DNA from 3 places in the Pectobacterium versatile genome. Region 2 is predicted to be linked to each of the others. Evidence: riboswitches for the same ligand, from Rfam matches in the RefSeq annotation. Region 2 holds a riboswitch; each other region holds the start of a gene.
The links. A riboswitch is a leader RNA that binds a small molecule or an ion and turns the genes downstream of it on or off. The one in region 2 is predicted to bind thiamine pyrophosphate.

Region 1: linked by a shared signal. The riboswitch ahead of thiB (thiamine ABC transporter substrate binding subunit) and the one ahead of thiC (phosphomethylpyrimidine synthase ThiC) in region 2 are both predicted to bind thiamine pyrophosphate.
Region 3: linked by a shared signal. The riboswitch ahead of thiM (hydroxyethylthiazole kinase) and the one ahead of thiC (phosphomethylpyrimidine synthase ThiC) in region 2 are both predicted to bind thiamine pyrophosphate.

Annotation. Positions count from the first base shown of each region.
Region 1 is NZ_CP034276.1:4,215,464-4,226,034, reverse strand. It holds gene ilvB (acetolactate synthase large subunit) at 1-829, opposite strand, end outside; gene EIP93_RS23110 (ilvB operon leader peptide IvbL) at 940-1,047, opposite strand; gene EIP93_RS19115 (family 43 glycosylhydrolase) at 1,320-2,942, shown strand; gene thiQ (thiamine ABC transporter ATP-binding protein ThiQ) at 2,947-3,657, opposite strand; gene thiP (thiamine/thiamine pyrophosphate ABC transporter permease ThiP) at 3,644-5,251, opposite strand; gene thiB (thiamine ABC transporter substrate binding subunit) at 5,227-6,207, opposite strand; TPP riboswitch at 6,291-6,387, opposite strand; gene sgrR (HTH-type transcriptional regulator SgrR) at 6,425-8,083, opposite strand; gene sgrT (glucose uptake inhibitor SgrT) at 8,174-8,338, shown strand; gene EIP93_RS19085 (helix-turn-helix transcriptional regulator) at 8,484-9,044, opposite strand; gene EIP93_RS22965 (hypothetical protein) at 9,073-9,300, opposite strand; gene EIP93_RS19075 (methyl-accepting chemotaxis protein) at 9,988-10,571, shown strand, end outside.
Region 2 is NZ_CP034276.1:287,986-298,556, reverse strand. It holds gene purD (phosphoribosylamine--glycine ligase) at 1-1,072, shown strand, start outside; gene EIP93_RS01345 (DUF1481 domain-containing protein) at 1,159-1,845, opposite strand; gene hupA (nucleoid-associated protein HU-alpha) at 1,850-2,122, opposite strand; gene EIP93_RS01335 (YjaG family protein) at 2,327-2,917, opposite strand; gene nfi (deoxyribonuclease V) at 2,995-3,684, opposite strand; gene hemE (uroporphyrinogen decarboxylase) at 3,700-4,764, opposite strand; gene nudC (NAD(+) diphosphatase) at 4,864-5,646, opposite strand; gene rsd (sigma D regulator) at 5,755-6,216, shown strand; TPP riboswitch at 6,339-6,493, shown strand; gene thiC (phosphomethylpyrimidine synthase ThiC) at 6,607-8,562, shown strand; gene thiE (thiamine phosphate synthase) at 8,559-9,200, shown strand; gene EIP93_RS01300 (HesA/MoeB/ThiF family protein) at 9,202-9,996, shown strand; gene thiS (sulfur carrier protein ThiS) at 9,977-10,177, shown strand; gene EIP93_RS01290 (thiazole synthase) at 10,179-10,571, shown strand, end outside.
Region 3 is NZ_CP034276.1:3,505,441-3,516,011, reverse strand. It holds gene EIP93_RS15960 (YciI family protein) at 1-226, shown strand, start outside; gene EIP93_RS15955 (linear amide C-N hydrolase) at 336-1,466, opposite strand; gene EIP93_RS15950 (DUF3750 domain-containing protein) at 1,876-2,649, shown strand; gene EIP93_RS15945 (LysR family transcriptional regulator) at 2,666-3,637, opposite strand; gene EIP93_RS15940 (VOC family protein) at 3,782-4,168, shown strand; gene EIP93_RS15935 (sulfite exporter TauE/SafE family protein) at 4,242-5,009, shown strand; gene EIP93_RS15930 (hypothetical protein) at 5,205-6,023, shown strand; partial or broken gene EIP93_RS23035 (zinc-binding dehydrogenase) at 6,086-6,178, opposite strand; gene EIP93_RS15920 (GGDEF domain-containing protein) at 6,214-7,137, opposite strand; gene ahr (NADPH-dependent aldehyde reductase Ahr) at 7,291-8,310, opposite strand; TPP riboswitch at 8,458-8,554, shown strand; gene thiM (hydroxyethylthiazole kinase) at 8,592-9,386, shown strand; gene thiD (bifunctional hydroxymethylpyrimidine kinase/phosphomethylpyrimidine kinase) at 9,383-10,186, shown strand; gene psiE (phosphate-starvation-inducible protein PsiE) at 10,365-10,571, shown strand, end outside.

The sequences.
Region 1 (10,571 bases), 1.1 Mb from region 2:
GCGCCCCCAGCACAATTAACAAATCTGCCTGCTGTAAGATCAGATTGGTTGATCGTGCGGCGTGCATGCCCAGCATCCCGAGTGACAGGGGATGATCGACAGGCATCGTACCCAGCGCCATCAGCGTCATGGTGGTTGGCAGGCTGGAACGTTCCGCCAGTTGAACTGCCTGTTCGTGCGCGACGCCGCTAATAATCCCGCCGCCGAGATAGAGCACCGGACGCTGAGCCGCGTTAATCATGGCCGCAGCACGCTCGATTTCTTGCTGGGCAATGGCGGGTGGCGTATCGAGAGGAAAGACGTCTGGCAGTTCGCTCAGCTCAATGGTCGCGTTCTGGATATCTTTTGGAATATCGATCCACACCGGACCGGGACGGCCCGACTGCGCAATACGAAAGGCTTCTGGGATCACGCGCGGCAGTTCGTTGATGTCGCGAACCAGATAGTTATGTTTGGTGACGGGAATAGAAATGCCGTAGGTATCGACTTCCTGAAACGCATCGGTACCGATCATGCTGGAAGGCACCTGACCGGTGATACACACCAGCGGGATCGAATCCAGTTTGGCATCGGCGATGGCGGTGAGCAGGTTGGTCGCTCCCGGACCGCTGGAAGCCATACAAACTGCGGCGCGCCCGCTGGCACGTGCCATGCCTTGTGCCATAAATCCCGCACCTTGCTCGTGGCGAGCCAGAACGTGGCGAATCGTCTTACTTTGACCCAGTGCATCATATAACGGCAGGGCCGCGCCGCCGGGAATACCCGCTACGGTGGTGATGCCCTGCTGTTCGAGCAACCGAACAATTAACTGAGCGCCTGTATAACGCATGTTTACATCCTTCATCAGGGCCGGTGCGTTGTCGGAGCGGGGAGGGTAGAAATAAGAAACCCCGCTCGGCTTGCGCCGGCGGGGTTTGAGAATCTTCGATTCGGAACCCGTTACGGCGCGCTGCCGACGACGACCACGACGACCACGCGCACGACGACGACCGCGTCAACATGCGCGGTGTGTAGTAGTGCTGAAGTGGAAGAAGAATAGTGCGTCACAGGAATCCTATTTATGTTCGAGTTATTTATGGTCGAGTGTTGTGTTCGAATGAATAATCAATCGTCAATCCATATAAGCACAGCAGTACAAAAAGACACAATACCCACAAGGGATAAAAACTGAATATGTCGAATTGGTCACAGTATATTGAAAATTTCACCGCTTGATTTTTCGCCGTATAACCGAGAGAAGCGTGATTACTTTCACAATTGGAACAGGGTTTCAATGTTATAAATTATAAAATAATCATTGGGATAGTGGGTGGTGACAAATGGGCGTGTCCCGAGTGGTAGGGAAAGGCGTATTGAGCGGTATCTTATTGATGGCAATGGGGATTGGCCAGGCGATAGCCTGTCAGGCTGGCCCTGCCAATGAATGGATGCGGGGTATTGAACAGCAGCGGCAGGCGGATTTGGGCAACGGCTGTTATCTCAATCCGATTATTGCGGGCGATCATCCTGACCCCACGATTATCAAGGATGGGGATGACTATTACATGACGTTCTCGTCATTTGACGACATTCCCGGACTGCTGATTTGGCACTCGCGTGATTTAGTGAACTGGGAACCGCTTGGCCCGGCGATAACGACACCCGTTGATGCCATCTGGGCGCCGGATTTGGTGAAGCACAACGACAAATACTATATCTACTTCACTACGAACCGGATCATCGACGCCAAAGGGGCGAAAAAGAAAACGCTGTATGTGATTACCGCTGATGATATTCATGGCCCGTGGACGCCGCCGAAAGATACCGGTTTGAAAAACCCAGCCAGCGATCCCGGCCATGTGGTAGGGGAGGACGGTAAGCGTTACATCTTTATGTCTGGCGGCAACCGCGTGCAATTGACGGATGACGGGCTGTCGACGGTCGGTGAAATGGCGGTGGTCTATCAGGGATGGCAGTACCCGGAAGAGTGGGATGTGGAAAGCTTCTCGCAGGAAGGGCCGAAGATGCTGCGCCACGGTGACTACTTCTACATGGTGCTGGCGGAAGGTGGAACGGCTGGGCCTCCGACCGGACACATGGTGATTGCCGCACGCTCGAAATCGATCAATGGACCGTGGGAAAACTCGCCGCATAACCCGATTATCCGCACGCAGGATCGTTCAGAGAAATGGTGGTCGCGCGGCCATGCGACGCTGATCGAAGGGCCGGATAAAAACTGGTACATGGTGTATCACGGTTATGAAAACGGCTTTATGACATTGGGGCGGCAGGCGATGCTGGAGCCGATCGTCTGGGGTGATGATGGTTGGTTTACATCCGCTGGATTCGATACTGGCAAACCGATTCGTAAGCCGGAAGGCGGCGAGGCAGTGCCTCACGGCATCGGCTGGTCTGATAGCTTTACCGACGAGAAATTTCCGGCTCGTTGGCATTTCTACCGTGCCAATGCGGAGGAACTGAAGCGGGTCACGCTCAGTGATGGCAAGCTGCACCTGAAGGCAAAAGGCACGTCGCCGAAGGACAGCGCGCCGCTGACGATGATTCCTGGCGATCAGGCTTACCAGATTGAAGTCACGGCGAATTTTGCCCCCGGCGCACAGGCAGGGTTGCTGCTGTTCTATAACGCGAAGCTATACGTCGGGCTGTCGTTTAATCAGGACGGCACCGTAATGCACCGCTACGGGCTGGAAAGGGCGGAGAAGAAACTGCCGCATATTACGGGCAATCAGGTGCAGATTCTGATGAGAAACGATCGCCACATTGTGACGTTCTACACCCGCACCTCGGATCAGGAACCGTGGAAGAAATATCCGGTGCAGATGGAAGTGTCCGGCTACCATCACAACGTCGCGTACGACTTCCTCAGTTTGCGGCCTGCCCTGTATGCTTCAGGCGAGGGCGATGTCACGTTCAGCAACTTGCGCTATCAGGCTTTGCCTTAATTTCTCAATTTGAAGACGGACGTGAAATTCCCAGGATGGTGGCCGCTTCGGCGCTGCCATCCTGTAGCGCCTGAGTCGGCCCATCATAATAAATCTGCCCGTCTACGATCAGCACCGTACGTTTTGCGATCCGCATGGCATCATCCAGATTGTGGGACACCATCAACAGCGTGAATTGACGCTCCTCACACACACTTTCAACCAGATCGAGCATCTCCTGACGCAGCGCGGGATCGAGTGCCGAGAACGGTTCATCCAATAGCAGAATCGGCTGATGACGCACCAGACAGCGTGCCAATGCCGCGCGCTGGCGCTGTCCGCCAGAAACCTGCGAGGGTAGACGATCCAGAAGATCGGCCAGACCGACCCGATCGGCAATCTGCCGTAACGTCTCGCGCTGTTCTGCACTAAGCCGCAGGCCGGGGTGTAGCCCCAGCGCGATGTTTTGCCCGATTGTCAGATGAGGAAACAGGTTATTTTCCTGAAACAGAATCGAAACTGGTCTTTTAGCGGGAGGCGTCTCGCGGTGAGATTCTCCGTTAAGCCGTAATTCCCCGCTGTCTGCCATCAGGAAGCCCGCAACCAGATTCAGCAGCGTACTTTTCCCTGCGCCGCTGGGGCCGAGGATAGCGATGCGCTCGCCCGGCCTGACGTGAAAATCAAAGCGCATGGGCAAGTGTTGATAGAAGTAGGTCAATTTCTCAAGCGCGATCATGACGGCCTGCCAGTTTCTCAATCAGGGTAAATAACATAAAGCACAGCAGCATTAAGAGTAGCGCCGTGACTGCGCCGTCGGCGCTGCGATAGGAACCAATTTGCTGGTACAGATAGAACGGCAACGTGCGGAACTGCTCATTACCGAACAGCGCAATGACGCCGAAATCACCAATCGACAGCACGCAGGCAAAAGCCAACGCCTGCGCCAGCGGCTGTTTTAGCGCGGCGAGCTCGATCAGTCTCAGCCGCTGCCAGCCGCGAATATCCAGTGACGTGCAGAGTCGGTTGTAGCGTTCGGCAACGTCCAGCATCGGGTTTTCCAGTACTTTGATCGCGTAGGGAATTGCCATCAGCGCGTTGGTGAACACCACCAGTGCGTAAGGGGATTGCGGTAGCCCGATGCTGTTATTCAGCAGCAGGAAAAAGCCGGTTGCCAGCACAATGCCCGGCATGGCGAGGATGAGCATACCGCTCAGGTTCATCAACTGCCCGTACAGTGGCTTCTGGCGTAACTTGAGCTCGCGACTGCTCCAGAGCAGCATCATGGTTAGCACCAGACACAGGAGTCCTGCGCCTAAGGCAATGCGCAGCGAGGTAAACAGCGTTTGCCAGAGCACAGGCTGTTGCAGCACGGTAACCAGCGATCGGTTTACGCCATCCAACACCACGGCCAGCAAGGGGGGGACGACCAGCAGTAACAGCGCACCAATCAGCAGGCCGTCGGTGACGCGGCTTAAGGCGCTATCCTGCGGGTTGCGCCAGGCAAGTTGCTGCGTGCTACCGACGGGCAGAATGCGCCCCAGCCGCTGGCTCAGCAGCACCAAACCAAGACAGCAGACCATCTGAATTAACGCCAGCAGTGCCGCGCGCCCCGGATCGTAATCAAAACTTAATGCCTGATAGATAGCCAGCTCAATTGTGGTCGCCTGCGGGCCACCGCCCAGCGACAGCACCGTAGCAAAGCTGGCGAAGCAGAGCATAAAAATCAGTGCGCCAGTGGGTAAAATCTGCCGGCGCAGGGCAGGCCATTCCAGCAGACGGAAATGCTGCCAGCTGTTCATACCCAAATTCGCTGCCAACTGACGTTGCTCGGTGGCGATGCCTTCTAACGACTGCAACAGCAATCGGGTTGCCAGAGGCAGATTGAAGAAGACGTGCGCCAGCAGGATGCCCTGCAACCCATAGGGCGAAAACGTGTATTTCAGGTCAAACCAGCCCAGCGCAGAGGCCAGCCAGCCTTGCCGACCATAAACGCTGAGCAGGCCAAAAACAGCGACCAGCACGGGCAGCACCAGCGTCATTGCGCACAATCGTAGCAGCCAGCGGTAACCGGGAAAGCGCCGTCGATACAGCGCTCTGGCAAGGAAGATCGCCGGAACGGTGGAAAACAGCGCAGAGAGAAAGGCCTGCCAGAAGGTAAACCGGATGACATGCCAGAGATAGCTGTCATGCCATAGCGTGCGCCACTGGCTTTCGGGCGCCTGTAGCCACAGGGCACCGAAAGCCAGTGCGGCAACGGAAATTAACAGCGTTGTGGCCAGTAGCCCCGACCACAGACGTCCGCCGATCAGTGGCTGACGGCGCGTTGCCATGCCTGAATCCACTGCGTCCTTTGGTCGGCGACTTCCTGTGCGCTGAACTGCATGGCTTTCTCAGGAACCGCGAGCGTCGCGAAGCCTGCTGGCAGATCAGTTTTAACCGCCGGATACATCCAGTTTGTGGTAGGAATAGCCTGCTGGAACGTTGGGCTTAGGATGAACTGCATAAAGCGTTTTGCCAGTTCGGGATTTTTGCTGGAAGCCAACTGCCCGGCGATTTCAATTTGCAGATAGTGCCCTTCGCTAAAGGTGGCCGCTGCGTAGTTGTCTTTCTTTTCTTCAATGATGTGATAGGCCGGTGACGTGGTGTAGCTCAGCACCAGATCCGCTTCCCCTTTCAGGAACAGACCGTAGGCTTCACTCCAGCCTTTGGTGACGGTAACGGTTTTTTTCGCCAGCTTCTGCCAGGCTTGTGGCGCATCGTCGCCGTACACTTTCTGCATCCACAGCAGCAATCCCAGTCCCGGTGTGCTGGTGCGAGGATCCTGATAGATCACTTTCCACGGTGCATTGCTGTCCACCAGCTCATGCAGGCTTTTCGGCGGATTTTTCAGCGTGTCTTTGTTATACACAAACGCAAAGTAGCCGTAGTCGTAAGGAACGAACGTCTTATTGCTCCAGCCGCCCGGCACCGTGACGGCACGGGTGTCCTGACCGTGTGGCGCAAATAGGCCGGTTTGTTCTGCTGCTTGCAACAGGTTGTTGTCCAGTCCCAGAATGATGTCCGCTTTGCTGTTTTTGCCTTCCATACGCAGACGGTTCAGCAGCGATGCGCCGTCTTCCAGAGCGACGAAATTCAGTTCGCACTCGCACTCTTTTTCAAAGGCGGTCTTGATGACAGGGCCCGGACCCCATTCGGAAGCGAACGAATCGTAGGTATAAACGGTAAGCGCGGGCTTGGCAAAGGCCGAAGCAGAGAGCAGTAACAGGCAAGGCAGGCTGATTTTCAGCGCGGTGGCTGAACGGTGTAGTAATTGATTTAACACTTTGCACTCCTGAGAATCATAGGGTGGCAAAGGACTTTGAGGCGGCAATAAGCCGCACTCTCAAATCCCTTCGCCGGTATTAACCGGATCAGGTTCGACGGGTATCTTCTCAGCGAAAAATTTTCCGCACCCCGTTGAGAACGGCACATTGTAAAGGGTTAAGTCGGGCGGCGAAAGGCTCTCAGCGTTCCGGCGGTGCAAACCAGGCGGATTTAAAATCAAACCAGCCCAACATATTCATCCTGACGCCGCGCATACTGCGCTGCCCTTGAAGTTGCAGCCAGTGGTGCAACAGCGGATACAGTTGGCCGCTATCGATCAGTTTTTCACACCATTCCGCCATCGGCAGCGAGTGATTGCGCCACTGCTGCGCGTCCGCATGCAGATCGTCATCCAGACAGTGCTGCACCAGCGGGAGCTCGTAGAGCATCGCGAACAGGGAGAATTCGAGTGGCAAATAACAGTTCACGCTGCTAAACCAGATATCGCTCTCGGCATTGCCTTGATACCAGTCTTCGTAGCTGACCGTCTGGATATGCAACGTGACGCCGTGCTGCGCCAGTAGCGTGCGCATAATCTCGCTTAATATCCGGTATTCAGGGTGTGCCTGATAGAACGTGAGTGTGACTTCAGTCAGCCCTTTTGGAAGGGATTGCGGCACATCGGGATGGTGATGGTGCCAGCGCGGCAGCAGGCTGTAGGCCGGTGACCAGTCACGCTGGTTGCTGGTATTGGCGTGGTTGAGTAGCGAAATCGGGTTAAATACCTGCCTGAGCCACTGCTGAGCTTCTGGCCGTGATGCTAACGGCGAACGCTTGTCGAACAGCAGGAAATAGCCACCTTCTTCCATCCGGCTTTCTAACTGTTCGTGACGAGAATTGTCAGACTGGAGTTGGATGGACACCGGCATTTCCTCCGGTTCGTCCGGCAGGACCCAGATATTGACCTCATCAATCAACGCCCGATAGCCAAAATAATCATCGAAGGCGCGGATCTTCAGTTGATTGCTGTTATTACGCACGACGGCGTAAGGGCCGGTGCCAATCGGGTGTTGGGCAAAATCCGGTAGCGTTTTCCACTCTTGCGGCAAAATCATGGCGTGCACGCTGCCTAATAGCCACGGTAGCCATTTATCCGGGCTGTTTAGCTGGATATCGATCACGAATGGCATCGGCGACGTTACGGCTTCAATGTGAGAAAAGAGTGGAAGCGGAATAAGGCGAGAGAGTGATGTGGTGATGTCATCCATTGTGAGCTCACGCCCATGATGAAAGCGGATAGCCGGGCGCAGATAGAAGCGCCAATGCAGGGGGGAGACCATCTGCCAGTGATGAGCCAGATCGGGTTCAATTTCCCCATTTTCCTCATTTATATTGGTGAGTCCGCTGAAAATTTGCCGGGCAATGTGCATCTCTGAACGCCGTAGCGCCGAGCCGGGCAGTAAATTGCGTAAAGGACGGTAATAGAGGATGCGCAGAATGTGTTTCCCCTGCCGGAAGCTCCGCCCAAGGTGGGCAAGTAGCATCTGGCGTACCGCTTCCTTGTCACCCACCAATTGCACCAGTTGTTCAATGCGATCCTGTTCCAGCAAATCTTCGGCACGCTGTTGCTGTAGCGCCAATCCGGTATACACAAAGGAGAGCTGCGAGCGTTTTCCTCTTCCGGCTTCGGCTTGCCAGACCAGCCAGCCTTCTTGCTGCATCGCGTTCAGCAGCGAACGGATATGGCGGCGTGAGCAATTCAACACACCGGTCAGCTCTTGCAGCGTGGTGTCGGTGGTTTGTCCCTGAAAATGTTGCCACAGGCGGATGAACTGTTGCTGCAATCGAGGAGAAGACATAAAAGAGGAACTCCCTGCACTAAAGTCATCAATTTATCTTTCCCTATATTACGTCGATACTTTCTAACAAGGAAAGAGAGGAGGTGGCTTATGGCAATTTCCCGTTTGTCCCAGTTCTATCGAGCCTACTTATCGACCTGTAAAGCGAAGTGGTTGCGATGGATGTCTACCCAACAGCGCATTGCATTATTGCAGCAGGCGACGCAGTGGCACCTGAAAGACATGTCCGACGACGAATATCGTCATTGGCTCTAGGTGGTGTGAGAAAAAGAATTCTGAGTAATGGTGACGTTTCACCAGCCAGCGAGTTTTTTCGCTGGCTTTTTTTATGGCGTTTACCTGCTGCTAGCTTTGGCTGCTGCGGGTGGTTTGTATGGTAGGTAGGTCTCAGCGGCGTTGTTTACGTGATGATTTGTTCACGTAATGGCATACCTTCGCTGAGCAATGCGCAATAACGTGCTAATTCATCCTGCTGACGGGCATTGCGTATCTGCAAGGCCAGATTAATCGTGGCAAGCTCCTGAGCATTGTCGGCTAATTCTTGTGGTATTTTTTTTTGTTTGGCTAGCCAATCGGCAACATCGCTCCATTCCCACAGCGGTGATGTACCGCGTAAGCGCTGGACCGGAGAGGGGAAATCGCCTGCGCCACGTTTCCCATCTTTGAGAAGGGCAATCGCCTGACGCGACAGCGCGGATAGTGCTGCGATGTCACTGATCCCAACCCAGGCTGCATCGACGGAGTGGACTCTGGCCTGAATGCCTGCGGATTCGATATCATGAATAGCGCTGATGACTGCGGTAGAAAAACGCGGGCTTTCTCGATCAAATTCGAGATAGACAGCGCTACCATAGAAGCAGATCAGAGCGTCGTCGCAGCCGCTGGCAAAAAGTGCATCTTCCAGCCCTACTGTCTCTGCGGAAACGCCCACTAGCGTGAGAGAAAAGTGATACGTTGTCATAAATTCCTCGGTAAGCCGTATGTGTCTTCTATTGTTTCAGTATTGCCTGACAGCTATTGACGTTGCGGCAGATTTGCCTTGCGTGATTTTCCGGGACTGATGGCGTGGACCAAATACTCATCATATGGGTACTGTGGTCCGGCGCGCCGCAGATAAGCCTGCCAAATGCATGCCCGTTGCTGGGATAAAAACGCCAGCCCTGCGCTAATGCGTATTCAATGGCTGCCTGAATATGCTTGTTTGGGTGTTTTTTCATCGCGATATAGGGTCATGGTATGTTCATGTGTTGACGGTTGTCAACGCGAGTGCTAATCGAGAATGAAATATACCCGCTTATTTTGCTGGCGATTAAACGGCGTGAGTGGCCTGCGCGCGGCTTCGCAAAAGCAAATCGAAGAAGAAGACTGGAGAGGATGCATACTCGCAGAGAAAGACGTCGGGCATGCTACGGCGGGTTACTCCATCGGTTTTAGACGGGCGACAACGTGCCGAAACACGAGGGCATAGGTGAACGTTAACCTGAGCGTGTCGTAGCGTGATGTTTTTATATTCAGAATGGCGAAATAATAAATCAATCAATAATGTTGAATGTTAAAGCCCGTTTGTTTTCAATAAAAAAGAATGACTCCGTTAATCTATTTTTCTCTTATAATTAATATTAATGTAAGAATAATGACTAAAATAATTCACTAATTTAGTGTAATGGTTTTCATTCTAAATTGTTTTTTAGGGAAACTATTTTCGTTGAAATTATAGGCGATTTTTTGTGATGGCGGTCCTATGAATAAAATTATTTTTTATAGCCCACTGTTTTTTATCTTGTGTTTAACGCACATTGTCACAACCTTTAAATATTATGTAACATGTGGCGGTATTTTATTTTTTCTTGCTTACCTGCAATTTACTTCACAGCAATTTCTTGAATAACTCGACGGATGTAAAAATGAGCGATGTTCCTTATCAGTCAATAGCGATTTACGAAAAACCAGAACCTTGGCACGCTGCACCCGGCGTGCATAACATCAAACTGACACCCCTTTTTGTCGTTGTTTTTTCTGGTGTTTTACTACTTTTTGCCTTGGCAGTTTCCACATCGTCCTATTTTCTTAAGCAGGCTGAACAGTCGTTAAATAGTTCGACGCTGGAATTGAATGTTCGAATGGAGCTCGTTGATAGTGCTAATCATATGCGTGCGGCGCGTATGAATTTGCTACATGCTGTGAATCACTTACGTAATGGTCTTACTGATAACTACAATGCGAGTATGAAAGCGGCAGAAGAACGTCTGTCGATGTCTCAGCAAATGTTTAATGGGTATCAAAATAGGTCGGTTCGCTCTGATGTTGAACTCGCCCGCGATAATGAATTAAAAGCGCGCTATGGCGATTATGTCGAACGCGGTATCAAACCCATGTTTGACATAGCGAAGAAGGGCAATGTTGAAGAACTCAATGCGTTTGAGTCGACGGCCATGTCTAAATTGGACGATGAGTATGATGTGCCGTTGAAGGCGTCTTATCTTTATCG
Region 2 (10,571 bases):
AGAAACACCGTTAGTTATCGGTGTTGTGGATGCGTTTCTGAGCGCTGGTCTAAAAATCTTTGGTCCAACGCAAGGCGCTGCACAGTTAGAAGGCTCTAAAGCCTTTACTAAAGATTTCCTGGCACGCCATAACATCCCGACAGCGGAATACCAGAACTTCACCGAAGTGGAACCCGCACTGGCTTATGTTCGCAGCAAAGGTGCACCAATCGTCATCAAGGCTGACGGATTAGCCGCTGGCAAAGGCGTGATTGTCGCCATGACTTTGCAGGAAGCGGAAAACGCCATTCAGGATATGCTAGCGGGAAATGCATTCGGCGATGCCGGACACCGTATCGTGGTGGAAGAGTTCCTTGATGGCGAAGAAGCCAGCTTCATCGTCATGGTGGATGGCAAGAATGTGCTGCCGATGGCAACCAGTCAGGATCATAAACGCGTCGGGGATAAAGACACTGGCCCGAATACCGGTGGCATGGGCGCTTATTCGCCGGCTCCGGTCGTGACCGATGAAATCCACCAGCGAGTGATGGATCAGGTAATTTGGCCGACCGTGAACGGCATGGCCACTGAGGGAAATACCTACGTCGGTTTCCTGTATGCCGGCCTGATGATTTCTGCCGATGGCCAGCCAAAAGTGATCGAATTCAACTGCCGCTTTGGCGATCCAGAAACACAGCCAATTATGCTGCGCCTGCGTTCCGATCTGGTGGAGTTGTGTCTGGCAGCCTGTGACGGCACGCTGGATCAGAAAGATTCTGTCTGGGATGAACGTCCGTCTCTGGGCGTGGTATTGGCTGCGGGCGGTTACCCGGCTGACTACAATACGGGCGATGTGATTTCCGGTTTACCACAGCAGGATGCCGAAGATGGCAAAGTCTTCCACGCTGGTACCAAGTTGAACGGCATTGATGTCGTCACCAACGGCGGCCGCGTACTGTGCGTCACTGCATTAGGTAATACCGTCGCTGAAGCGCAACAGCGCGCTTATGAAATAGCAGCAGGTATTCAGTGGCAAGGGGTATTCTGTCGAAAAGACATCGGCTACCGTGCTATTGAGCGCGAGCAAGCCTGATAAGTGATGCGATAACGATTGTCTGATAAATACTGAAGCCCGGAGAAATCCGGGTTTTTTATAGCCAGATTTTTTATGGCTAATAGCTATTTGGGCTGCCACTGGCAGACATCATCTTCCACCACCAGCAATAACTGCGTCCCTTCTGGCGCTTCCAGCCACGCGACGTTTAGCGGGCGCGTTGCATGCGCTTTTTGCTGCGCGATCCATTCACGTGAATCGTTGTCAAAATCAGGGCGAACCATCGTACCGTCACAAGACTGCACCTGTCCTTCCAGCCATTTTCCTTGCTTTAGCCTCACCTTACCTGCACGCAATACATCGCTCAATTCCAGCATGCGCTTAGCATCAAACTGATAGAGTGCGATTTCATCATCAGAAACCGATTCACGTCTTTCGGCAAGCTGCCGCTGCATAAAGCTGACAGTGCCATCTTCTGCAAAGCGCAAACGCATATCTTCTTGTTGCGCCCCGAGCTGATTACGCTGTATCTCGCGTAGCTTATCCTGTTGGAACGTATAGCGAGTCACCACCAGACCATTACCTTGAAGCGGGTTGTACACGGTGGTCAGTGCCGTCGTATTCTGCGCATCATCCTTACGCCACAAACGCACAACACCACGATCGGCAACGTAACCGCTGGCGAACACTTCCGGCGGTGCGGTGCGGCTACTACAGGCCACCACGGCTATCAGCACGAGGCCTGCGCCACACAAACGTCGTAAAAGCAAAAGGGGCGAAAACGCCCCTCTGCTTAAACTTTTAACCGGCATGGGCTTATTTAACAGCGTCTTTCAGAGCCTTGCCAGAAACAAACGCTGGCACGTTGGCAGCAGCAATTTTGATTTCTTTACCGGTTTGTGGGTTGCGGCCAGTGCGCTCATTACGATGGTTCACTTTAAACGTACCAAAACCAACTAATTGTACTGCATCACCTTCTTTCAGAGACTCGGTAATTGCCGCCAAAGTTGATTCCAGAGCTGCTTTAGCCTGTGCTTTTGACAGATCAGCTTTGTCCGCAATTACATCAATCAGTTGAGTCTTATTCATAAGTTATCCTTACAGTGTGTTTATCGCTTGCTAAGCATCGAGTGCGACGGATATGCCCTTTCCCGTTTCAGGGTGTAATAGCACTCTCCTGCATACACGCACCGACAGCCACTTTTTTTACGCCCCCCAAATGTAGACCAGACAGGGTGCGAATGTGAAGCCTTAAGACAGGCCATTTCAGGCCTTAAATCACGTTTTATCGCGTTATTGATGCAAATTTATCCCGATGTTACTACTTCCGGCCTCGCGCACATCAGAACGGAGCCCTTTGATCAGCTCAATGTCGCGTTCTTCACAAGCCGCCAACAGGCGAAAAATCTCCCATTGGATGTCCCATTCTTCTTCAATTGCAGGCAAAACCTTGAGCTCATCGTCGGTCATTTCTTTGCCCACCTGCGTCATTTCCAGCATGGCAACCGTGCGGATAGACGTTTCGCTAATCGCTATCGCATGTTCCAGCGTTTCACCGCTTAAACGCGAATGAATCAGCTCGCCCAGTGCGATGCAGGCATCAATAGCCGGGTAGACGCCGTAAAGATCGTAATCTTCAGCAGCGGGAACCGCTTCTTCCAGCTTTTCCAACTGGCTATCGAAATTGACCTTCGCATCTTTAACAACCAATGTTTCCCATACCAGATCGAGAATGCGACGGTAAACCATCGCGTCGCCGAATTCTGTTTGACGACAAAACTCGTGGTAATTTGGGTACATACGTTCACAAAGACATGCCATGAAAGTGACATGTTGCCAGCTCGTCAGCTTTTCCAGACGTAAATGAATGGGGTTACGTAACATTTTTATGCTCATTAACGGCGACGGACGGCAGTGTACCTGAAATCACAGTGACGCCCTATGCCTGAATTCCTAAAGTTTTACGACAATACGTTAGCCGCTTGCTGCCGTTGCCAACGCACAAATGCGGGACGGTTTGATGCGACAGCATCAGCCCAACGAGTCGGCTCCGGTAAACGGTAGCCACGCATACAAGATTGCACCCAGTACAATGCACTATCCTGACTGACTCGATGCCCCGTCGCCACAAACAGTGGATTACAGCGCGCTTTACTGCGCCATACCCAGCCAATCTGCTCGCCCTTATCCAGTAACGGCTGCTGGCTGCCAACACGCTCTGCCAATGGCTCAAATCGGCCACAAAGCCGACTTTTCGCTACGCCAATCGTCGGCACATCAACTAGCAGACCAAAATGGCTGGCAACGCCGAGACGACGCGGATGGGAAATCCCATGCCCATCGACAAACAGCAGATCCGGTTTCTGTTCAAGCAACGCCCACGCAGCGAGCAGCCCAGGACATTCACGAAACGAAAGAAAGCCGGGGATATAAGGCATTGTCGTGCTGATACGCGCAATCTTGTATTCTATCAGTTCCAACGAAGGATAGCGCATTACCGCAATCGCAGCACGGGTTACTGAGCCTTCTTGCTCAAAGCCAACATCCGCACCCGCGATAAACGCGGGTTGCTCAAAAGGTAAATCGTCGTGGCGAATCACATCAGAAGCGCGGGCCAACTGCTCAGTCCGCAGCTGTTGTGTATCAATCACATCACCTCCTGTGAATCATGCGTGATAAGCGCGGGACAACCGATGCACGGCCTCAACAAAAACGCCCGCATGCTCCGGCGGCACATCCTGATGAATGCCGTGACCCAGATTGAAAACATGGCCGTTGCCTTGTCCAAATCCAGCCAGGATCGATGCCACTTCCTGCTCGATCCGTGCCGGATCGGCATACAACATCGACGGATCCATGTTTCCCTGTAGCGCGACTTTATCGCCTACGCGACGGCGTGCGTCAGCAATATCGCTCGTCCAGTCTAGCCCCAACGCGTCGCAGCCCGTTTCTGCCATCGCTTCCAGCCACTGGCCGCCACCTTTAGTGAAGAGCGTCACGGGCACACGGCGACCTTCATTCTCGCGCTGCAAACCATCAACGATCTTGTGCATGTAATGCAGAGAAAATTCTTTGTAGTCGCGTCCGCTCAGCGCGCCGCCCCAGGTATCGAAGACCATCACCGCCTGCGCACCCGCGCGAATCTGCGCGTTGAGATAAAGAATGACGCTATCAGCCAGCTTATCCAACAACAGGTGTAGCGTTTTAGGCTCGGCGAACATCATTTTCTTGATGACGGTAAACGCTTTGCTGCTACCGCCTTCAACCATATAGGTTGCCAGCGTCCACGGACTGCCCGAGAAACCGATAAGCGGTACTTCACCCGCGAGATTTTTACGGATCGTCCGCACCGCGTTCATCACATACCCGAGTTCCTGTTCTGGATCAGGGACAGGCAGTTTAACCACATCGGCATGCGACGTGATCGGGGAGTGAAAACGTGGGCCTTCCCCCGCTTCAAAATAAAGCCCTAACCCCATGGCATCAGGGATAGTGAGAATGTCAGAGAACAAGATCGCAGCGTCTAACGCATAGCGCCGTAAAGGTTGTAACGTGACTTCACAAGCCAGCTCTGCGTTTTTACACAGCGACATAAAATCACCCGCCTGTGCGCGCGTTGCCTTATATTCTGGCAGATAACGCCCCGCCTGACGCATCATCCACACCGGGGTGACATCAACGGGTTGGCGTAATAACGCCCGCAAATAGCGATCGTTTTTCAGATCAGTCATGTTCTTTTCCTTTCAACCTCACGGCGGTTCTACACCGGGTAGATGTGATGAAACGGATGCGTTATAAGGCAAACGCTTTATGACGCAAATAGTACCACGTCAGCCTTCGTTCTCGTGATAAGTGCGGCAAAGTACCACCGTATCTTCAATAAGCCGACGCGCGACGGTGCCCGGTGGAGGCAACTGCGGGAGTTGGTCATAGCGGAACCAGCCTGCATCACGCAGCTCTTTCGGATCGTGCTTGATGTCTCCACCCGCATAATCGGCCATAAACGCCATCATCAGAGAATGAGGGAATGGCCAAGGCTGCGAACTCACGTAACGCAGGTTTTTTATCTGAATTTGGCTCTCTTCCATCACCTCACGTACGACCGTCTGCTCCAGCGTTTCGCCCACTTCAACAAACCCGGCCAGCACGGTGTACATGTTTCCGCGATGCCGATTGTGCTGCGCCAGCAGAATCTCATCGCCACGGCGAATCGCGACGATGATGCAAGGCGCGATCTGCGGATAATAGCGTTCTTTGCAATGGTGACATAAGCACGCCAGTTCCGTTTTGCTCCGCACCATTTCATGGCCGCAGTAACCACAAAAACGATGAGAACGATAGAACTCAGCCAACTGTACGCCTCGCCCCGCGAGCTGGAATAAGCCCACGTCCTGATCGAGCAACTGGCGAACTGATGCCATATCGGAATCTCGTCCCTGACAGACCAGCCAGACAGGCAGCCCTTGCCATTCGCCGATTTGGCGAGCCGTTTTCCCCTGCAACGACCACTCTATTGCCGTTCCGCGCGGCAATTCTCCCTGAGGTAACCAGATTTGTACCGCGTCGCTAACCACCCACCAGCCGGTTTCATCACCTTTTAGCGTCTGTTCCATATCTTTTTATTGCTCCACTGCCACTTCACTGGCATTTTACATTCAGAGTGATTACATAAGTTTTATAACTGGGATTTCAGTTATTTCTTACCGTTCACGGAGTCAACAATGCTAAACCAGCTACAAAGTCTAACTGAATACGTTGGTGGCAATAATGCGTTAATCGACCAATGGCTACAAGCGCGTAAGCGGCTTCTGGTGGCTTACTATCATCTGGTTGGCATCAAGCCGAACAAGGAAGCGCTTTCTCTTTTGGATGAAGAGGCATTGGATAATTTTTGCCAGAATCTGGTGGATTATCTTTCTACCGGCCACTTTCACTTATACGAAAAAATGCTGCATGAAGCAGCGACGCACAGCGAACAAGTATTAGCGCTTTCCACCCAGCTCGACCTCGCCCTGCAAAATAACACGCAGCAAATTATGGCGTTTTACGATAGCCACCTGGCGGCAGCCATCGACCATGATAACTGCCTCGAATTCCAGCACGCACTCTCTCACGTCGGCGAAGCATTGGAAGAGCGTTTTACGTTAGAAGACAACATGATCCAGCAGGTTTACGACAAATAGTGGTCATTTGACGCTATTTAAGTAAATCATCACACACTGTAAAGGCAACAGCGGCACGCTTTGACATCTGCGTTTTGCCGACATACAGTGTAGGGGTTTTATTGGCCCGTTTAAGAGACGGGCATATCTTGTCGGAGTGCCTAGCGTGCTCGTGTTTTGTTTTACGAAATCAATCGTTATGACAAAACTTATGAGCGCACAGGCTGAGACCGTTAATTCGGGATCCGCGGAACCTGATCGGGTTAATACCTGCGAAGGGAACAAGAGTAATGCACCTCATTGAGCCCAAGGCTGTGTATTCCCACATACCTGCTCTGACGCTCAATATCATTATTACTCCCTCCGGCTCCAGACAAGCAATCTTCCCTTTACGTCTTACAGGAACTTGCTATGTCTACAGAACCCTTGTCTATAAAAGCAGTGTCATCCAAATCCGGTCGCCGTGAACAGCGTGCCGCCGCCCAGCAGTTTATTGAAACCTTACAGGGAACCGCCTTTCCCAATTCCAAACGCATTTACCTGACAGGTTCACGCGATGACATCCACGTACCGATGCGGGAGATTCAGCTTAGCCCGACGTTGCTTGGCGGCAGTAAAGACAACCCCCAATACGAACCCAATGAGCCAATCCCGGTTTACGATACTTCAGGGCCTTATGGCGATCCGGCTGCGCAACCCGATGTCCGCGTTGGGCTAGCGAAGCTGCGCGCCAGCTGGATTGCAGAACGTCACGACACCGAAGCGTTATCCGGCGTCAGCTCCGACTTCACCCAACAGCGTCTGGCGGATGCGGGTCTGGATCATCTGCGTTTCGAACACCTGCCACGACCTTTGCGTGCCAAAGCGGGCAAACGCGTCACCCAGCTCCACTATGCGCGGCAGGGCATGATTACGCCCGAAATGGAATTTATCGCCATTCGCGAAAATATGGGGCGCGAGCGTATTCGCGGCGAGGTACTGCGCCAGCAGCATCCAGGGCAAAGTTTTGGCGCCCTTCTGCCAGAAAATATCACGCCGGAATTTGTCCGTCAGGAAGTGGCTGCCGGGCGCGCAATTATTCCCTCAAACATCAATCACCCTGAATCAGAGCCGATGATTATCGGGCGCAATTTTCTGGTGAAGGTTAACGCCAATATCGGTAATTCCGCCGTGACGTCTTCCATCGAAGAAGAGGTGGAAAAGCTGGTCTGGTCTACCCGCTGGGGCGCGGATACGGTGATGGATCTCTCAACCGGCCGCTATATTCACGAAACGCGCGAATGGATTCTGCGTAACAGCCCCGTGCCGATCGGGACAGTACCGATTTATCAGGCGCTGGAAAAAGTGAACGGCGTGGCGGAAAACCTGAACTGGGAAATGTTCCGCGATACGCTGCTGGAGCAAGCAGAACAGGGCGTGGACTATTTCACCATCCACGCTGGCGTGCTGTTGCGCTATGTGCCGATGACGGCCAAACGCCTGACCGGCATCGTCTCCCGCGGCGGTTCCATTATGGCGAAGTGGTGCCTGTCGCATCACAAAGAGAGCTTCCTGTACGAGCACTTCCGGGAAATCTGTGAAATTTGTGCCGCTTACGATGTCGCGTTGTCGCTGGGTGACGGTTTACGTCCGGGCTCCATTCAGGATGCCAACGACGAAGCCCAGTTTGCCGAGCTGCATACGCTGGGCGAGCTGACCAAAATCGCCTGGGAATACGACGTACAGGTGATGATCGAAGGCCCCGGCCACGTTCCGATGCAGATGATCCGCCGCAATATGACCGAAGAGCTGGAACACTGCCACGAAGCACCATTCTATACGCTCGGCCCGCTGACCACCGATATCGCACCGGGTTACGATCACTTCACCTCTGGCATCGGTGCCGCCATGATCGGCTGGTTCGGCTGTGCAATGCTCTGTTACGTGACGCCGAAGGAACATCTTGGCTTGCCGAACAAAGAAGACGTCAAACAGGGGCTGATTACCTACAAGATCGCCGCTCACGCCGCCGATCTGGCGAAAGGCCACCCCGGTGCGCAGATCCGTGATAACGCCATGTCAAAAGCACGTTTCGAATTCCGCTGGGAAGACCAGTTCAATCTGGCGCTCGATCCCCAAACGGCCCGTGCCTACCACGATGAAACGCTGCCGCAGGAATCCGGCAAAGTCGCCCACTTCTGTTCCATGTGCGGCCCTAAATTCTGTTCCATGAAAATCTCACAGGAAGTACGCGACTACGCCGCGAAACAGGAAGCAGAAGCCAAACCGGTTGAAGTGGGTATGGCGCAGATGTCGCAAGAATTCCGCTCGCGCGGCGGCGAGCTTTATCACAGCGCCACCAGCCTGCAAACCGAGGAAAGCAAATGACGGACTCGACGCCTTTTGCCCCAACGGCACAGCGACTGGGGCTTTATCCCGTCGTTGATAGCGTGGAGTGGATCGAGCGACTACTCAGCGTCGGGGTGAAAACGATCCAGCTCAGGATCAAAGATCGGTCAGATGAACAAGCCGAAACCGATGTGATCCAGGCGATCGCATTGGGTCACCGCTATCAGGCGCAACTCTTCATCAATGACTACTGGAAATTAGCGGTAAAACATCAGGCATACGGCGTACATCTGGGTCAGGAAGACCTGGATACTGCCGATCTGGCCGCCATTAAAAAAGCGGGTCTGCGCTTAGGCGTCTCCACGCATGACGATCGTGAACTGGCACGCGCGGTGGCGATAAACCCGTCCTATATCGCGCTGGGACATATTTTCCCGACGCAAACCAAGGATATGCCATCAGCGCCGCAGGGGCTGGCCGAGTTGACCCGACACATTGCCGATCTGCAAGACCGTTTTCCTACCGTTGCAATTGGCGGCATCAGCATCGACAGAGTACCTGCGGTGCTGGCAACGGGCGTCGGCAGCATTGCTGTCGTCAGCGCCATTACTCAGGCACCAGACTGGCAGCAAGCCACCACGACGCTGCTCAAAATGATTGAAGGACGGGAGGCATGACATGGTAACAACTCACCATCCAACGCCTGCCGGACTGAGCGATAGCGAATTCATGCGCTACAGCCGCCAACTGATGCTGGAAGATATTGGCCCGGAAGGTCAGGAGAAACTCAAAGCCGCCCGCGTTCTGCTGGTTGGGCTGGGTGGGCTAGGGGCGCCCGCCTCGCTCTATCTGGCCGCCGCTGGAGTCGGCACGCTACTGCTTGCCGACGATGACTCACTGCACATCAGCAACCTGCAACGCCAGATTCTGTATCGCACCAGCGACACCGACAAACCCAAAGCCGTGTTGGCGCAGCGTCAGCTACAGGCATTAAATCCGCACTCAGAAGCGATTGCGATTACCGAAAGGCTCAGCGGTGACGCGTTATACAGCGCCGTCAGCCGCGTCGATCTGGTGCTGGATTGCAGCGACAACATGACAACTCGCCATGCGGTTAACGCCGCCTGCTTTAGCGCAGGCAAGCCGCTCATCAGCGGGAGCGCCGTCGGTTTCAGCGGCCAGCTCGCGGTCTTCGCACCGCCTTATCACGCTGGCTGCTACGCCTGCCTGTACCCCGATACGACCGAACCACAGCGCAATTGCCGCACCGCTGGCGTGCTGGGTCCGGTGGTCGGCGTTATTGGCACGCTTCAGGCGCTGGAAGCGATCAAACTGCTGGCCGGCATACCGTCTGCGCTAGACGGCAAGCTGAGGATGTTCAATGGCAAACAGCAGAGTTGGAACACGCTCCAGCTGACGCGTGCGCCCCATTGCCCAGTATGTGGAGGGGAGCATGAAAATCACGCTAAATGATGAACCCTTTGAATGCCCAGAGGCCACCACAGTTGAAGCGCTGCTGAGCCAGATAAATCGGCTCCAGCCTGGAACAGCGCTGGCCATCAACCAAACCATTATCCCGCACGCCACCTGGTCACAGCATCAGGTGCAAGACGGTGATGATATTTTGCTTTTTCAGGCAATCGCGGGAGGATGACATGCTGCACATTGCCGATACGACATTAACTTCACGGCTGCTGACCGGCACTGGGAAATTCGCCACGCCAGAATTGATGCTGGCAGCACTTGAGGCTTCTGGTTCTCAGTTAGTCACCATGGCGATGAAACGCGTTGACCTGAACGGCGGCAACGACGCCATTCTCGCCCCGCTACGCCAGCTCGGTATTAAGCTGCTACCGAATACCTCAGGGGCCAAAACCGCAGACGAAGCCATTTTTGCGGCCCGACTGGCGCGAGAAGCGCTGGGCACTCGTTGGCTGAAGCTGGAAATTCACCCCGATGTGAAATACCTGCTGCCCGATCCTATCGAAACCCTGAAAGCCGCCGAACAGCTGGTAAAAGAGGGATTCACGGTGCTGCCTTACTGTGGT
Region 3 (10,571 bases), 1.8 Mb from region 2:
GGATTATATTAAAAAAGGAAATATTATTTTTGCTGGCCCGTTGGAGGATGGAACAGGTGGGTTTATTTTAGCCTACGGGTTAGAACTTTCTGATATGGAAGATATTCTGGCCGACGATCCCTTTGTCAATCTGGGATTAGTCAACACAGAGATAAAGGAAATTGAACCTGGAATTTGTTCGAGCCATTTCTATGCTGAATGGGCAGGGAATGCGAAGGCATTGTAACTAGTCTGTAGATATCCTGATTTATTGTAATTGCGCGAAAACGCCATGCGAACATGGCGCTTTAACATCATCGTGAAATAAACAGAATATCGGGAAATAACTTCCCAGTTTATAGCCCCGCGAATTTAAACGGCGTAGCCGGCTTAAAGTGTTCTGAAGCCTGACCAGAATAAATGGTACTTTGATTTTGTCCCAAATCTAGCTTGGCTGCGTTACCTCCACGCGGAGCAAAATCGATCTTTTTCAGATCAACCCAAAAAATATTGGGGGATACGGCAGACTCAAAAAAGTATTGTAGCGATTTATGATCGACAACGGTACGCCAGCGCGTTGAGGCAATATTTGGCATGCCCGGTAAGGAATAACCATAAGGGACCGACACATTACGTATGATACTAAATGCGGTAGCTAAGTCCGCTTTATCTTTTTCTATTTTACTTTTTTCTGCCACCCCAGGAATGAGTTTATTGGGGGCAACATTTTTCACATAGAATGAGGCGCGAACAAATCGATCGGCGGCGCGGTTCGTTCCCGGCAGCATCACATTGCCACCGATCTGATCCCAATAGGCATTCAGCGCCAACTGCTGATCGAAAGCGGGGGAATTGGTCATTACCTGATAATTTTTATTATGGTGAATAACCTGTTTGCCATCGATATATTCAATAATTGCACTGTCGCCAGACGAATCAGATAACGAGAGGTGCAGCGTGGCCAGCCGATTCTGTCCCGGTACATCTTTGGTAACCAGTATAAATTTTTCCTGTTGTAGCGATTGCACGGCTTCATCGACGGTAGCAAAATTATCCAGCACGTATTGCGCCCACGCGGCAACACTTAATCCCGGTTTTTTCGCTGTCGGCTTGATTTTAGGGTATTCAGACTCAGCCAGCCAGAGCACGTTAGCTGCCAACCCTTTTTCATTTACTCCATCGGTTGTGGAAGCCATTTTTTCGGTGCCATCAAAAGCAGAGGCAATAACGCTGCCGTATTTTGATGTCCACTCCAGAGAATACTGGCCCGCGGCGCCAGAGCGCTTTAATTCTCGTGGGAAAATCCAGAGATTAGTATCGGTATCGTCGGCCCAGTCCATCGAACGGGCGGTAACGGGGTAATCAGGGTTCTGTGGATCCATATAAACGAACCGCGTACAGGCGAGTGAAACCGCTGAACCTAGCGTTAATGCGGCTAATGACAATGCGCATACCGTAGACTTAAGGTGCTTATTATTTCTTATCATTTAATTTCTCCATGTTTATTCTCAGAGGTGAGTCGTTTACTAATCTTACCGATGATTATAGTCAGGGATTTATTTATGGCAGGAAGGTGTTATAAAAATAAATATAACAATGCGTGCTGATTAGTTTATTTCTCATTATTCAATTAGAATGTATTTTTTGATGGTTTGTTTATTTTAGGTTTATTTTCAATAGATCCTCGAATTAAAACGAACGTTGCATAAAACGCTTTGAGACGGTTGTCGTTGTACCCACATAACGTAAAAATAGGTCAATGTTTCACCTGGTGCTTTAACCTAACTACCAACTGGCAGTAAACTGGCGAAATGATTTTTTGAGCGATTTTCACTGTGGGCACTCGCTCACATGCGTATCGATTCCGTTCCATCTTTTTAGTGAGCTATCTGGCCTATGACGTACCTCAAATTTTTGGGGATTGGGTTTATTTGTATGCTGTTGCTGTCTTTTTGGCAAAGCTGGGCGCAATCAACGCGTAACGGCGAAACGTTTAATGGGCAAAGCTGGTGGTCTGCCAAACGTGATTCTTCCGGCTTGGCGCCGAACCCTGTGCAGTTTCGCCAGACTGCCATCGTGCAGGTTTATGCTGCGCCGACGTACGGCTGGCGTGGGCTGGTGGCGGTACACCCGTGGATCATTTTCAAGAAAGCAGGGGAAACCCAATATCGCCGCTATGAGGTCGTGAGCTGGGGGAGCGATAACGTCGTCCGTCTTAACCGTTCGGTGGCCGATGCGTATTGGTACGGTGCGAAACCGAAGCTCTTGGTAGAGCACCGTGGCGACAAGGCGGAAGTGATGATCCCACAGATTGAAGCTGCGATAAAAAGCTATCCGTGGCCGAATACTTACCACGCCTGGCCGGGACCGAACAGTAATACGTTTCTGGCGCACATTGGCCGCGAAGTGCCCGCGCTCAAGCTGGATATGCCCGCTAATGCCATTGGCAAAGATTACCGCCCGATCACGCGCCCAGTGGGGCTGTCGCCATCGGGAAGCGGCGTGCAGATCTCGCTGCTGGGCGTGCTGGGTATAACTATGGGCATTGAAGAGGGAATTGAGGCCAACATTCTGGGGCTGAACATGGGCGTGGATATGAACCCGCCCGCGCTGCGTTTACCCTTTGTTGGCCGCCTAGGCTATGAAAAAACGGGTAGCGAAGAAGGCTAAGGCCCGCGCTTCACTTTTATGTGCCGCATTGCCGCAGATGTGTCAGCAGATTGGCGACTTCAGGTTGCAATGTCGCGCCGGATTTCACGCCCAGCCAGAGCTGGCGTGAGGCCCACTCGTCAGTGAGACTGATGGCGCGTAACCCGGTGCCGAGCACCCCTGGGCGAATGGCCCCTTCCGGCAAGACGCTGATCCCCAGTCCCGCTTCGATCATGCGACAAATGCCGTCAAAGCTGCTGACCTGCACCCGCAGGCGCAGCACTCTCCCCAGCTCATCTGAGGCATCTTTCAGTTGTTTCAGCAACGAGCTGCCGTTGTTGAGGCCGACATAGTCGTAGCCCAGCGTGTCGTTAAAGCTGACTTCTGGCCTTGCGGAAAGCGGGTGCTGTGGCGGAACGAGTACGACAAGCTTGTCCTGACGATAAGGAATCTTTTCGACCCCCTGCGAGCCGACATTGTCAGCGAAGATGCCGATATCGGCTTCTCCCATCGCGAGCGCCGTCACCACGGTCTTACTGAGCTTTTCCTCCAGGTTAATACGAATGAGCGGACGGGCCAGAAGGAATGACGCCAGATCCTGCGGAAGAAACTGAATAATCGCGGAGGTGTTCGCCCACATGTGTACGTGGCCGCGCACGCCAACGGCGTAGTCGTTCATTTCACTCGCCATGCGCTCCACGTTGCTCAACACATTGCGCGCGTGATTCACCAACTCCTTTCCTGCCGGGGTTAACGTCAGGCCGCGCGGCATTCTAATAAACAGCGCACAGTCCACGGTGGGCTCCAGTTCGGCGATACGCTTGCTCAGGGCTGAAAGCGTAATGTGGAACTTTTCTGCGGCTTTGGTCAGGCTACCGGTTTGGGCAACCTGCAAAAAGATGCGGAGCGACTGGAGGTCAAAGTGCGTCGGGTTAATCATGGCGTATCGAGAGTCCTCAGCAGAGCTGGAAAACAGCACAAGCGCTGGCAGTTTGATTCCGCGCAGCATGTTGGCACATGTCTTATGTCAGGCTGTAATTTAGCACAGCGGATGGTTTTCCTGACAGGAAAGGGTCATTGAGTATTCAGGGATTATCAAAAGACCGCGTTACTCCTAGGATGTGAGAAATATCGTTCAGGATAGGACTTATCAATGTCACTTATCGATCATGTCGATCACCTTGTATTGACCTGCGTTGATTTTGCGGCGACCCGACATTTTTATGTTGATGTGTTGCAAATGCGGGAGGAAACGTTTGCAAATGGGCGCGTTGCTTTTCATTTTGGTCATCAAAAAATCAATGTGCACCTGCGCGGTGCCGAACATGAACCGAAAGCGCATCTGCCCGTTCCGGGATCGCTCGACCTGTGCTTTATTGCGTCGGTGCCGCTGGAACAGGTTATGGATCATCTGGCGCGCTGCCGCTGGCCAATTAGCGAAGGACCGGTGATGCGAACCGGTGCAACGCAGCCAATCCGTTCTCTCTATCTGCGCGATCCCGATCTGAATTTGATCGAAATCGCGGAATATTTACCCTAAAGCCATTGTCTGTCTAACGGCCTGAAACGCGGTTCTCCAGATAGTCTTGTGATATATAGGTCATGCATTTTTTATGTTTAGCTTAATGATGTTCAGCGATATGTTGTTGTGTTTGCTTTTGGGGATTGGACTGGGATTTTGTGGAGGAATGCTGGGAATTGGCGGTGGGCTGATCGCGATTCCGATTCTGGGCGTGCTCTTCGGGATGGATCAACATATGGCACAGGGAACCGCGCTGGTGATGATTACGCCTAACGTGCTGATTGGTTTTCTACGCTATCGCCAGCGTAACCGCATTGATACGCGGGTGGCGCTGACCATGTGTGCTTTCGCGACGGGGTCTGCTTACCTTGCGGCTCACATCGCTTCATCGATTGATGTTCACAATCTCCAGCGCGCCTTTGCCACTTTCCTGCTGGTGTTGGCGGCGTTCTATATGTGGCAGTGGTATAACAAGAAGCGCAGCCAAACGTCGGAAGTTGTGCTGTCGACCAAATACCTGCCGCTGCTTGGGGTAGCGAGCGGGTTTATGTCCGGTATTTTTACCGTCGGCGGCGGTCTGGTTGTGGTGCCAGTGCTGGTTACGCTGTTTGCCTTTGCGCAAACGCAGGCGCAGGGCATGGCGTTGATACTTGTTGTGCCGGGCGCACTGGCGGCGCTGCTATCCTACTCGCAGGCGGGTAACGTTGACTGGGGTATTGGTTTACCGCTGGCGTTGGGCGGGATCTTTAGTGTTTCCTGGGGCGTGGCTTTAGCACACAAGCTGCCAGTTGTTTACCTGCGTGGGGCGTTTTGTCTGATGCTGATCGGCGTGGGAATCACTATGCTGGTGCTGAAATAACTGGGTGGTACGTCCTACTTATCGCTTTTAATTCCTACCTATTCAGCCTAAAGTTTTCAGCGCTTTCTCCGTTGATAGGTAGGAAGTGATGCGGTTAGCGTGAATGATTTCTCCGTTTCCTGACCGCTGCTGGAGCGGCCCGAGTGAAGCAGGGTCGCATCCTCTCTGAAGCCCAATCTGAATAAGGCGTGATGTATGAGTCTCGTGAGCTATCTAGGAAAGCAAACTCTCGGTGTACTGGCGGGTTATAAGCAGGGTGGCATGGTCATCCATATTTGCGGCGTCTATCCCAATGCGGATAACAGTCTGCGCGTTTTTTTCCCACACGGGCATGAGTTTGCCGTTGGCGATCTGGCAACTATCCACCTTGATAATCGCTCCGGGGTTGATGAATTTGATGCCAATATTCAGGTTTATCGTGCCTCTTACAAAGGGCGAGTGATCGCCAGCGATGGCGATTGGGTCGTACTGGAACCGAGAGAGTGCCAGCTCCTGCACGGTTTCACGCCTGTGCTGGATATCCGCGAACCGGGCTATCAGTTTCCACAAGACGACCGCCCGTCGATGCCGGTGCCCTTGACGCCAATGGTTGATTTTCCACCGACGGAAAAGCAGGATTTCTCCAATAAGGTCGGTGTATTAATTACTATGGCCGCCGAACAGCCGCATACTACGGTGCTGGCATTCCTGTCGTCCGTGGATAACGATATCTTCCTGATTACGTTCCCTGAGACCTTTAAATCTCAGTTGCTCAAACGTAATCCGCACTGCTTTTTTGCGATGGATGAACGCAGCCATTATACCTTCGAGCGGGCCATTGAATGGAACTACACCATTATTGAAGGGGAAGCGTTTATTATCGCGCGTGACAATCCGCTTTATGAAAAAGTACGCCATGAATTCGTCACTAAAAACCCGTGGGAAATTGCCTTTTTTACGCGTCCTGACGTCGAGGTTTACCATATTAAAAGTAAGCAGCTCGTGTGTCCCGGTAATACACAAACGCTTAGCTAAGCTATAAAGAAAACAGACGGGATAGCGCTGTGCTATCTCGTTTTATATTAATCAATCGCGGCTTACCGTGGCAGATCGATCACCATACGGTCTGTGATTTTCCCGTCTTTCATTTCAGCGAAAATGGCGTTGATGTCTTTCAGCGGACGGCGCGTCCATGCGGCCGTGTTATGGGGATAAGAGGGGCGGGCTACAGGTTTTTTTCTTTCGGTTCCAGAGCCCATTCAACCTTGCCTTTACCTGTGCTTTTGGCCTGGTAAAGTGCAACATCCACGCGCTTCATAAAGTGTTCAGTGGGTTCCTGAGGCTGTTTCTTACCCGCTCCAATGCTGACAGAAAGATGATGCATATTTTTAATGATGATTTTGTTCGCATTTTTTAGTACTTCTCTTGCCAGCTTCTCTGCCCGAGCCTGTGTCCCGGCATACAGAATAATCGCGAATTCTTCGCCACCGATTCGGGTTGCGACAACTTCACTATTATCGAAACGGGAAAGAATATGGCCGAATTTACTTAATATTTCATCGCCTTTCGTATGACCATATTTGTCATTGATGACTTTGAAATTATCGATGTCGATAATAAATAAATAGGGTGTTTTTGCTTCGAGTTTTTTTAATTCGTTAATAAAAAACCGACGATTAGGAAGCTGGGTGAGTTCATCGCTAAATGACTGTATCCTGGCTTCAACATACTTATTGTTGATTTGCTGTATCAGGTTATAAACACCAAATCCGACGCCAAACATACCAATAATTTTCAGTAAATCCTCAACGTAGTATCCAATAAATTTAGTCTGATAAACAAACTCATCCATAAAATCAAACGTGGCGGAGCATATCCATACGTGTAGCCCGAGGCGAATGGATAAGGCCGAAGTGTGATTAAGTGATATTTTACTGGTACACGATAAGATAAAAAAAAGAAAAATCAGTGCGATCGCATCGGTATAAAACCCAGGATTGTTGTGCAACTGCTCCTGAAAATCTCGATGCTTTAAGAACAGGACATTAAATATAACGATCAGCGTTGACGATAATAGGGCGAGCCTTACCGGGTAAGACGTTTTCTTATTTTTATCAATGAAATCATGATCATATTGTTTAAAAGGCATCGCTCACCTCCTCTTGTATCACCTTTTAATCCTATCATGAAATAGATTGAATAGATTCAGTATTATGTTAACCGCAGGTGTACTCCAGAGGATGGTGTAGGGCGGACTGATTCTGCAAAAGCAGACGCCTGATTGCTCAGGCGTCTTGACCGATTAAAAATCGGCTTTCAGTACCACGCGGTAGCGGGCTTTGCCGTCACGTACGTGCTGGATGGCATCATTGATTTTCGACATCGGGAACAGCTCCGTCTGCGGCTTCACGTTGGCACGCGCGGCGAGCTTCATCAGAGAACGCAGCTCATGCGGTGAGCCGGTAGAAGAACCGGAAACGCTGCGGTCACCCGCGATAAGCGTGAAAGCTGGAACGCTGAATGGCTTCATCACCGCGCCGACGGTATGGAACTTCCCGTTATAGGCGAGCGCATTGAAGTAGGGCTGCCATTCCAGATCGACGCTCACGGTGTTGATGATCAGATCGAACTGGCCTGCCAGTGCGGTCAGCGCCTGCGGATCGCGGCTGTTGACGACCTTATCGGCACCCATCGCCAGCACTTCCTGCTCTTTGGCTGGGTTCGAACTGAATGCTGTGACTTCACAGCCCATCGCGTGCAGGAGCTTAATTGCGATATGTCCCAGACCACCGATACCGATCACGCCGACGCGGCTGGTTGCGGTGACATGGTGCATTAACAGTGGTTTGAACACGGTGATGCCGCCGCACAGCAACGGACCCGCAGATTCGATATCAATGGAATCAGGAAGCGGGATAGCCCACTGCCAGTTCGCGCGAATCTTATCGGCAAAACCGCCTTTATTCAGGATGGTCGGCACGCTGCCTTGCTGGCAGTTAGTTTGACTGCCGCTGATACAGGCATCGCAGTGCCCACAGCTGCGAGCCGTCCAGCCAATGCCGACGCGCTGACCAATCTTTAATCCTTTGCTTTTCGCCGCGTCACCTAGCGCATGTACACGGCCAATCACTTCATGCCCGGCAACCAGCGGATAGCTCGACATGCCCCATTCGTTATCGATCATTGATAGATCGGAATGGCACACGCCGCAGTAATCAACTACGACTTCGACGTCTTCCGCTTGCAGTTCACCCGCATCAAACTCATACAACTCCAGCGCTGCGCCTGCTTCCGGTGCGGCATAACTCTTTATCATCGTCATCACAATTTCCTCAGTATGGGTTTGATTAACCAGTCTAAAGGGTTATGGCGTTTTTCTCTATGTCACAACGTGCCAGTGGTTTTTCATTTTGTGTCGGAGGGCGATGGCTTGCTTTACTGGCGTCACTTACTTATTCTGCAAAGCGTAGTACATGACTCGGGGTGCCCTTCTTTGTGAAGGCTGAGAAATACCCGTACCACCTGATCTGGATAATGCCAGCGTAGGGAAGTCACGGTATGCCCCACCGGTTGCCGCCTTCTTCCACGCCGGTTGGGAGATTTATGAACACGCGACCCGCCGACTTTTCTGCCGCTCAGGCAGCAACATCACTAACCCAATTCCGTTCTGCCTCGCCGCTGGTGCACTGTTTGACCAACGATGTGGTGCAATCTTTTACCGCTAATGTGCTGCTGGCGCTGAATGCGTCGCCAGCAATGGTGGTCGATCCCGAAGAAGCCGCGCAGTTCAGCGTGGTGGCCGATGCGCTGCTGATTAATGTCGGGACGCTGGAACGTACGCGCGCTGAGGCGATGCGGGCGGCGGTAAACAGTGCACATCAGGCGGGTACGCCGTGGGTGCTCGATCCGGTTGCCGTAGGTGGTTTGACCTTTCGGAGTGAATTCTGTCGTGAACTGCTGGCGTGGAAACCGGCAGCAATTCGCGGCAATGCGTCTGAAATTATGGCGCTGGCGGGCTTAGCCGCACAGGGGCGTGGCGTGGATAGCGCTAATGATTCGCTGGCGGCGCTCCCTGCCGCCCGCGAGCTGGCTCGGCAAGTGGGGACGATTGTTGCGGTGACCGGCGTGGTGGATTATGTCACGGACGGTGAGCGAGATATCGCGGTAACCGTCGGCGATAGCATGATGACGCGGGTGGTTGGCACGGGCTGTGCGCTGTCGGCGGTCGTCGCGGGTTTCTGTTCCTTAGAGGGGGATTGCTTATCCCATGTAGCGGCGGCGTGCTATGTCATGGCGTTAGCGGGGCAGCAGGCAGCTTCGGCGTCGCAAGGTACGGGGAGTTTTATTCCCAACTTTCTCGATCGGCTTTATACCCTGCGCGCGGAGGATCTGGCATGAAGCGTATCAATGCGTTGACGATTGCAGGCACCGATCCGAGCGGCGGGGCGGGTATTCAGGCGGATTTAAAAGCCTTTTCCGCGCTGGGCGCTTACGGCACGTCGGTCATTACCGCGCTGGTGGCGCAAAATACGCGCGGCGTGCAGTCCGTCTACCGGATTGAACCAGATTTTGTCGCGGCGCAGCTGGATTCCGTACTGAGCGATGTGCGTATCGACAGCGCCAAGATTGGCATGCTGGCGCAGACCGATATTGTTGAAACCGTTGCCGAGCGCCTGCGTCATTACACCGTGCCTTTCGTGGTGCTGGACACCGTGATGCTGGCGAAAAGTGGCGATCCGCTACTGGCTTCCGAGGCGGTGGAGTCGATCCGTCGTGAGCTGTTGCCGCTGGTTTCCCTGATTACGCCGAACCTGCCGGAGGCCGCCGCGTTGCTGAATACATCACCCGCCACCAACGAGCGGGAAATGCGTGAGCAGGGGGAGGCGCTGCTGGCGATGGGCTGTCAGGCGGTGCTGATGAAAGGCGGTCACCTCAGTGAAGCGGAAAGCCCGGACTGGCTGTTCAGCCGGCAGGCCGAACCACTGCGCTTTAGTTCCCCGCGCGTGAATACACGCCATACACACGGCACCGGCTGCACGCTGTCTGCCGCGCTGGCGGCGCTGCGGCCGCGTCACGATAGCTGGGGCGAGACGGTCAAGGTAGCGAAGGACTATTTACAGCAGGCGTTACAGCAGGCCGACACGCTAGAGGTCGGGCACGGAATCGGCCCTGTTCATCATTTCCACCGCTGGTGGTAAAACGCACAGGTAACCTGAAGTATGACGGGCATAAGTAAATTGACTTGTACTTTGCGTGACATATTTGCCAGTAATTTCAAACTAAATTAAGCGTATTTTGGCGTGACAGTGCGGGGGCATCCGGTTACTTTGCTGTGAAATCTTGGCGTTAATGTGAAATAGGATGTGGGGATAACATATGGCAGGTTCTGCTCGCAGTGCGATGGCTGCCAAGGCGCTTCAGACGATACTCAATATCGGCCTGTTGGTGCTGGCAATTATTCTGGTGATTTTTTTGGTCAAGGAAACGTTTCATCTGGCGAAAGTGCTGCTGATCTCCAACGAGAAAGATTCCTCCTATCAGTTGATAGAAGGCATTGTGATCTATTTCCTTTATTTTGAGTTC